2 regions of the Streptomyces sp. NPDC004435 genome follow, and region 1 is predicted to be linked to the other one. Evidence: riboswitches for the same ligand, from Rfam matches in the RefSeq annotation. Region 1 holds a riboswitch; the other holds the start of a gene.
What was found. A riboswitch is a leader RNA that binds a small molecule or an ion and turns the genes downstream of it on or off. The one in region 1 is predicted to bind cyclic di-AMP.
Positions count from the first base shown of each region.

Region 2: linked by a shared signal. The riboswitch ahead of ACFYT9_RS24295 (peptidoglycan DD-metalloendopeptidase family protein) and the one ahead of ACFYT9_RS12710 (M23 family metallopeptidase) in region 1 are both predicted to bind cyclic di-AMP.

Region 1 covers NZ_JBIAMB010000006.1:123,043-126,316, forward strand. Annotated here, with positions in the region: gene ACFYT9_RS12705 (M16 family metallopeptidase) at 1-780, shown strand, start outside; cyclic di-AMP (ydaO/yuaA leader) riboswitch at 977-1,137, shown strand; gene ACFYT9_RS12710 (M23 family metallopeptidase) at 1,146-1,916, shown strand; gene ACFYT9_RS12715 (GntR family transcriptional regulator) at 2,110-2,793, shown strand; gene ACFYT9_RS12720 (HPr family phosphocarrier protein) at 2,971-3,252, opposite strand.
Region 2 covers NZ_JBIAMB010000013.1:211,470-214,743, forward strand. Annotated here, with positions in the region: gene ACFYT9_RS24285 (DUF6126 family protein) at 1-45, shown strand, start outside; gene ACFYT9_RS24290 (tyrosine-protein phosphatase) at 70-891, opposite strand; cyclic di-AMP (ydaO/yuaA leader) riboswitch at 1,281-1,444, shown strand; gene ACFYT9_RS24295 (peptidoglycan DD-metalloendopeptidase family protein) at 1,449-2,408, shown strand; gene ACFYT9_RS24300 (SGNH/GDSL hydrolase family protein) at 2,570-3,274, shown strand, end outside.

The DNA of each region.
Region 1 (3,274 bases):
GGGCACGTGCGGCCCGCCGCCGCCACCGCGGTCGTCGTCGGCGACCTGACCGGCGTGGACCTGGACAAGGTCCTCGCAGAGACCCTCGGCGGCTGGACCGGCAAGCCGGCCGCGCCGCGCCCGATGCCGCCGATCACCGCCGACGACACCGGACGGGTCGTCATCGTCGACCGCCCCGGTGCGGTCCAGACGCAGCTGCTCATCGGCCGGATCGGCCCGGACCGCCACGACGCCGTCTGGGCCGCGCAGGTCCTCGGTGTCTACTGCCTGGGCGGCACCCTGACCTCCCGTCTGGACGCGGTGCTGCGCGAGGAGAAGGGATACACGTACGGCGTGCGCGCCTTCGGGCAGGTGCTCCGCTCGGACGGCGAGGGCCACGGTGCCTCGCTGCTGGCCATCAGCGGCTCGATCGACACCCCCAACACCGGCCCGGCCCTCGACGACCTGTGGAAGGTGCTCCGCACGCTGGCCGAGGGCGGTCTGACCGACGCCGAGCGCGACGTCGCCGTGCAGAACCTGGTGGGCGTGGCGCCGCTCAAGTACGAGACGGCCGCCTCGGTCGCGGCGACCCTCTCCGACCAGGTCGAGCAGCACCTGCCGGACGACTACCAGGCCCGGTTGTACGCGCGGCTCGCCGAGACGGGCACGGTCGAGGCCACTGCCGCCGCCGGCAGCGCCTTCCCTGTGGACCGCCTGGTGACGGTCCTGGTGGGCGACGCCTCCGAGATCGAGGAGCCCGTGCGGGCCCTCGGCATCGGTGAGGTGTCCGTGGTGAGCTGACGCCTCGTCGGCCCGGCGGAGGTCTCCGATGTGATGAAGCGTCGGAGACCTCCGCTTTGTCCGTTATGGCGCCAAGGGTGATCGTTTGCCCTGTGGCGTGTCTTACAAATCAGCGAGACCGTTTGGTGATTGACATCCCTCCGGCCTAGCGTCGTCCCGGCTGTCCGACCGACGCACGCGCCGCACCCGCGGCACCGGGCAGCCATCGCCGAGTCCCCGTCAGGCGCGAGCCTGGGGAGCCGGGGACCCACACAGTCCCTGGGGTGAATCGGACGCCTTCGCCGCGCGGAGGGGCCCGTAGGAGACCTTCCTGCTCCGAACCCGTCAGCTAACCCGGTAGGCGAGAAGGAAGGAAAGGAACCGTCTTGGCGTTCACCCGTGCCACCGGGAAACATCGTGGTGCGAGCCGACTGGCTCGCCGCAGCGCCGGCATCGCCGGCGTGGCCGCCCTCGCCACCACCGGTGTCGTCGGCACCCTCGCCTCTCCGGCGCTCGCCGCCGACACGGACGACCGTTCCCCCGAGGACACCGGCCTCACCCGGGTGATCGCCGACGAGTCCATCGCCGACCAGCTCAGCGCCCAGGCCGCCGCCCAGGAGCTGGAGGTCGCCGAGGCCGATGCCCGCGCCAAGGCGCGCGCCGAGGCGAAGCGCCAGGCCGAGGCCCGCGCCCAGGAGATCCGCGAGGCCAAGGAGCGCGCCGCCCGTGAGGCCGAGCGCCGTCGGCTCGCCTCCTTCAACCTCCCGGTCGCCGGCTCGTACGTCTCCACCGGTTACAAGACCGGCGGCTCCCTCTGGTCCTCCGGCAGCCACTCCGGCGTCGACTTCCACGCCGCCTACGGCAGCTCGGTCGTCTCCGTCGGCTCCGGCACCGTCGTCGAGGCCGGCTGGGGCGGCGCGTACGGCAACAACATCGTGATCCGGATGAACGACGGCACCTACACCCAGTACGGCCACCTGTCGTCCATCGGTGTCTACGTCGGCCAGTCCGTCGAGCCCGGCCAGCAGATAGGCATCTCGGGCTCGACCGGCAACTCGACCGGCCCGCACCTCCACTTCGAGGCCCGTGCCACCGCCGAGTACGGCTCCGACCTCAACCCCGTCGCGTACCTCCGCGCCCGCGGCGTCAGCCTCTGACCCGTCACCCCGCGTCGAAACGGCCCCGGCTCACACGAGCCGGGGCCTTTTCGTGTCTCCTCGCCCGATACGGGCGCTGCCGCGGAGCGGGCGAATTCCGAGGGGGCATCGGAATTTCCGGCGCACTGCAATAGAGTCGCGTGAGAAGCGCCGCTCGAATTCGGTGCGCGCGGAGCGAAAGCGGAGGTCGGACATGCGGGTTCCCGCGCAATCGGTATGCACGGCGATCCGGGACGACATCGTCTCGGGGGTCTTCGGGCGCGGCAGCCGGCTCACCGAGGAGCAGCTGGCCCGCCGCTACGGAGTCTCCCGCGTCCCGGTCCGCGAGGCGCTGCGCACCCTGGAGTCCGAGGGCTTCGTGGTCAGCCGGCGCCATGCGGGCGCCCAGGTCGCCGAGCCCACCGAGCAGGAGGCCGCCGACCTCCTCGACGTACGGGCGCTGCTCGAACCGCTCGGCGCCGCCCGGGCCGCCCAGCGGCGCACCGACGCCCACCTCAAGGTGCTGCGCGGCCTGGTCAGGCTGGGGCAGGAGAGGGCCCGCCGGGGGCAGGGCGAGGACCTGCGGGCGCTTGGCGCCTGGTTCCACGAGACGCTCGCGCAGGCGTCGGGGAGCCCCGCGCTCTCCGCCCTCCTCACCCAGCTGCGCCACAAGATCGCCTGGATGTACGTGGTGGACCAGCCGGACCGGCCGGTGGAGGCGTGGGCCGAGCACGGGGCGATCGTCGACGCCGTCGCGCGCGGGGACGCCGAACGGGCCCGCGCGCTGACCGCCCTGCACGCCGAGCACACGCTCCCGCTGCACCGGCTGAAAAGGCCCGAGCGGGGCCACGTGAGGGTTTCGCAACATGCCGTCAACACGGCGAGCGTCCGGAATTAACACGGGCGCCGTATACAAAGAATAGCAATCCCGGAGTGCATTTCGTGCTGCCCGGAAACCGAATTGCCGAGACCCGGGATGCCGGGATTCATCCTTCCCGTAAATGCCGAACGGCCGTGTCGCCCGGGAATTCCGGGGACACGGCCGTCCGGGAGGAGAAGGAATCGACCCGCTGGGTCAGACCGTCTCGGGAAGCTCCTCGAGACCCTCGGCGACGAGCTTGGCGAGGCGCTCCAGCGCGGCCTCGGCGCCCTCGGCGTCCGAAGCGAGCACGATCTCCTCGCCGCCCTGCGCGCCCAGGCCGAGCACCGCGAGCATGGAGGCGGCGTTCACCGGGTTGCCGTCGGCCTTGGCGATGGTCACCGGGACACCGGAGGCCGTGGCGGCACGGACGAAGATGGAGGCGGGGCGGGCGTGCAGGCCCTCGGCCCAGCCGACGTTGACGCGGCGCTCAGCCATGGTGTTGCCCTTCAGGTCTTCA
Region 2 (3,274 bases), on a different contig from region 1:
GGCTTCCTCTACCTGCTCTTCATGCTCGGCGGGCAGAACCAGTAGCCGGATCCCGGGACGGCGGCTTCCTCACGCCTCCGTGAGGAACCGCTCCCGCAGCCGCTCGCGGGTCTCGGGCGCCAGCTTCAGGCCGTCCGCGAGGTAGGTGTCCACCGAGCCCCAGGTCGCGTCGATCGTCTCGAACGCGGCCCGCAGGTACTCCACCCGCGCGTCGAAGAGCGGGCTGAGCAGCTCCATCACCTCGGGCGCCATCGCGTCCCGGGCGGTGGAGCTGCGGCGCACCTTGTAGCGGCGGTGCGGGGCGTCCGACTTCACGTAGTCGGCCTCGATCGCCTCGCGCTCCACGCCCAGGGCGAGCAGGGTGATGGCGATCGAGAGCCCGGCGCGGTCCTTGCCGGCCGCGCAGTGCATCAGGGCCGGGACGGAGTCCTCGGCGAGGGAGTGCAGGACCCGGCTGTGCTCGGCGGTCCGCTCCACGATCATCCGGCGGTACGAGACCGTCATCCGCTCCGCGGCCTTGCCGTCGCCCAGCAGGCCCCGCAGCGTGTCGAGGTCGCCCTCGCGGACCATCCGCCAGAACTCCTTGCCGTCGGCCGGGTCGCTCAGGGGTATGTTCACGTTCCGTACGCCCGGGAGCTCGACGTCCGGCCCCTCCACCTTCGCGTCGGCCTCGTTGCGGAAGTCGAAGATCGTGTGCAGGCCGAGGCCGTCGAGGAAGGCCGCGTCGGACTCGGTGGCGTCGGCCAGGTGGCCGCTGCGGAAGAGGGCGCCGGGGCGGACGGCGCGCCCGTCCGTCGTCGGCAGGCCGCCCACGTCCCGGAAGTTGCGGACCTCCGCGAGCTCGGGCTCGCCGGGTTCGAGGGGCTGGACCTGCGGCAACTGCTGCGTCACGGATGCTCCTGGGGGTGAGGTGTTCACGGGACCGGACGAGATCGGTTCCCCCCGCAATCATCCAGGGGCGCGGGTCGCGGCGCACCCCCCTGGTCGGTAATGGGCGATCTGTCCGTATTGAAATGCCTTGGGGTAACGCGCCCTGGTTGAGGGGGAGATGGAATTCCGCGCGTGAGCAGCGTCATAAAGGTGACGGATCGTGGCCGACGGCCCGCGCCAATCACCCGCCCTGAAAAGGGAATCGAGGGACCGTCATCGACGGAGGGTGACCGGAATTCCGGGCCCGAAGATCGCCCCGGAATGCCCGTCGAATACGGCGGCTTGTTCGCGCCGACCCCGCTCGTCTAGCGTCGCCGTCAATCCGGTCGGACCGCCGAATCCTGCCACCGTCCGGAATTCGACCCCATCCCATCGCGTGGCAGGAGCGGGGGACCCAAGGAAGTACGCCGGTCCCGCGACGCAGGACGGCTCGGGGTGAAGCCGCGTGACACACGCGGCCGGACATCTCCAGTCCGAACCCGACAGCTCACCTCGCAGGCGCCGGAGAGGAATTCGCCATGCCCGCGAACGGTAAGCACCGCCGCCAGAAGTCCACCTTCCTCACCCGTGGCCTCGTGGCCGCCGGCACCGGCGGCGCCGTCGTCGCCCTGCCGCTGATCGGCGCCACCGGAGCCCACGCCGCCGAGCAGGCCGCCCCGGCCGCCGTCTCCGCCGGCGTCGTGAGCGCCGCCGCCCACGTCCAGGCCGCCCCTGCGGCCAAGGCTGCCGCCCCGAAGACGTACTCCGTCGTCGCCGGCGACTACCTGTCCAAGATCGCCGCCGAGCAGAACGTGGCCGGCGGCTGGCAGAAGCTCTACTCCGACAACCGCCAGGTCGTCGGCGAGAACCCCTCGCTCATCCTCCCGGGCATGAAGCTCACCCTCGGTGCCAAGAACACCGCCAAGGCCGCCGCCCCGAAGCCCGCCGCCGCCAAGGTCGCCCCGAAGGCCGCCGAGGCCGCCCCGAAGGCCGAGCGCAAGGCCGCCCCGAAGGCCGCCGCCGGCGAGCAGACCCGCGCCTCGCGCTCCGCCGAGCGCGCCGCCGCCCCGGCCGCCGCCGAGCCGGCCGCCTCCTCCGGCTGGGTCGCCCCGGTCTCCGGCGGCGTCTCCACCCCGTACCGCGCCTCCGGCTCCATGTGGTCCTCCGGCTACCACACCGGTGCCGACTTCATCGCCTCCTCCGGCACCACCGTCCGCGCCGTCGGCGCCGGCACGGTCGTCTCCGCCGGCTGGAGCGGCGCCTACGGCAACGAGGTCGTCATCCAGCACGCCGACGGCAACTACTCGCAGTACGCCCACCTCTCCTCCCTCTCCGTCTCCTCCGGCCAGTCGGTGAGCGGCGGCCAGCAGATCGGCCTCTCCGGCTCCACCGGCAACTCCACCGGCCCGCACCTGCACTTCGAGATCCGCACCTCGCCGAGCTACGGCGCGGACATCGACCCGCTGGCCTACCTGCGCCAGCACGGCGTGTCGATCTGACCCGTCCGGCTCCACGGCCACACGAAGGCCCGGCACCTCTCGGTGCCGGGCCTTCGCCCTATTCCGGCTTGGCAAATTCTTTATCGGTGGCATATATCACCCGCCGTCAACCCCTCCTTACGGTCGCGTAGGTCACATCCGAACCGGAAGGATGTGCTGCCGTGGCAGACGATTCGAGAGAAACAGACAAGAACGCGTTCGGGTCATTCGGGTCGTACGCGGCGATCGGTGACAGCTTCACGGAGGGCGTCGGCGACCCCGGACCCGACGGCGGCTACGTCGGCTGGGCCGACCGCTTCGCGGTGCTCCTCGCCGACCAGCTGCCGGACCACGAGGACTTCCGCTACGCCAACCTGGCCGTCCGCGGACGCCTCCTCGACCAGATCGTGGCCGAGCAGGTCCCCCGGGCGAAGGAGCTCGCCCCCGACCTGGTGACCTTCTGCGCGGGCGGCAACGACATCATCCGGCCCGGCACCGACCCCGACGACGTCGCGGAGCGCTTCGAGCGGGCCGTCCGGGACCTCACCTCCGCCGTCGGCACCGTGATGGTCACCACCGGCTTCGACACCCGTGACGTGCCCGTCCTCAAGCACCTGCGCGGCAAGATCGCCACGTACACGGCCCACGTCCGCGCCATCGCCGACCGCTACGACTGCCCGGTCCTCGACCTGTGGTCGCTCCGCTCCGTCCAGGACCGGCGCGCCTGGGACGACGACCGGCTGCACCTCTCGCCCGAGGGGCACACCAGGGTCGCGCTGCGCGCCGCCCAGGTCCTCGGCCTGCCGGTCCCGGCCGACCCCGACCAGGCGTGGCCCCCGCTGCCCGCCCGGGGCCCGCTGGAGGTCCGCCGGGACGACATCCACTGG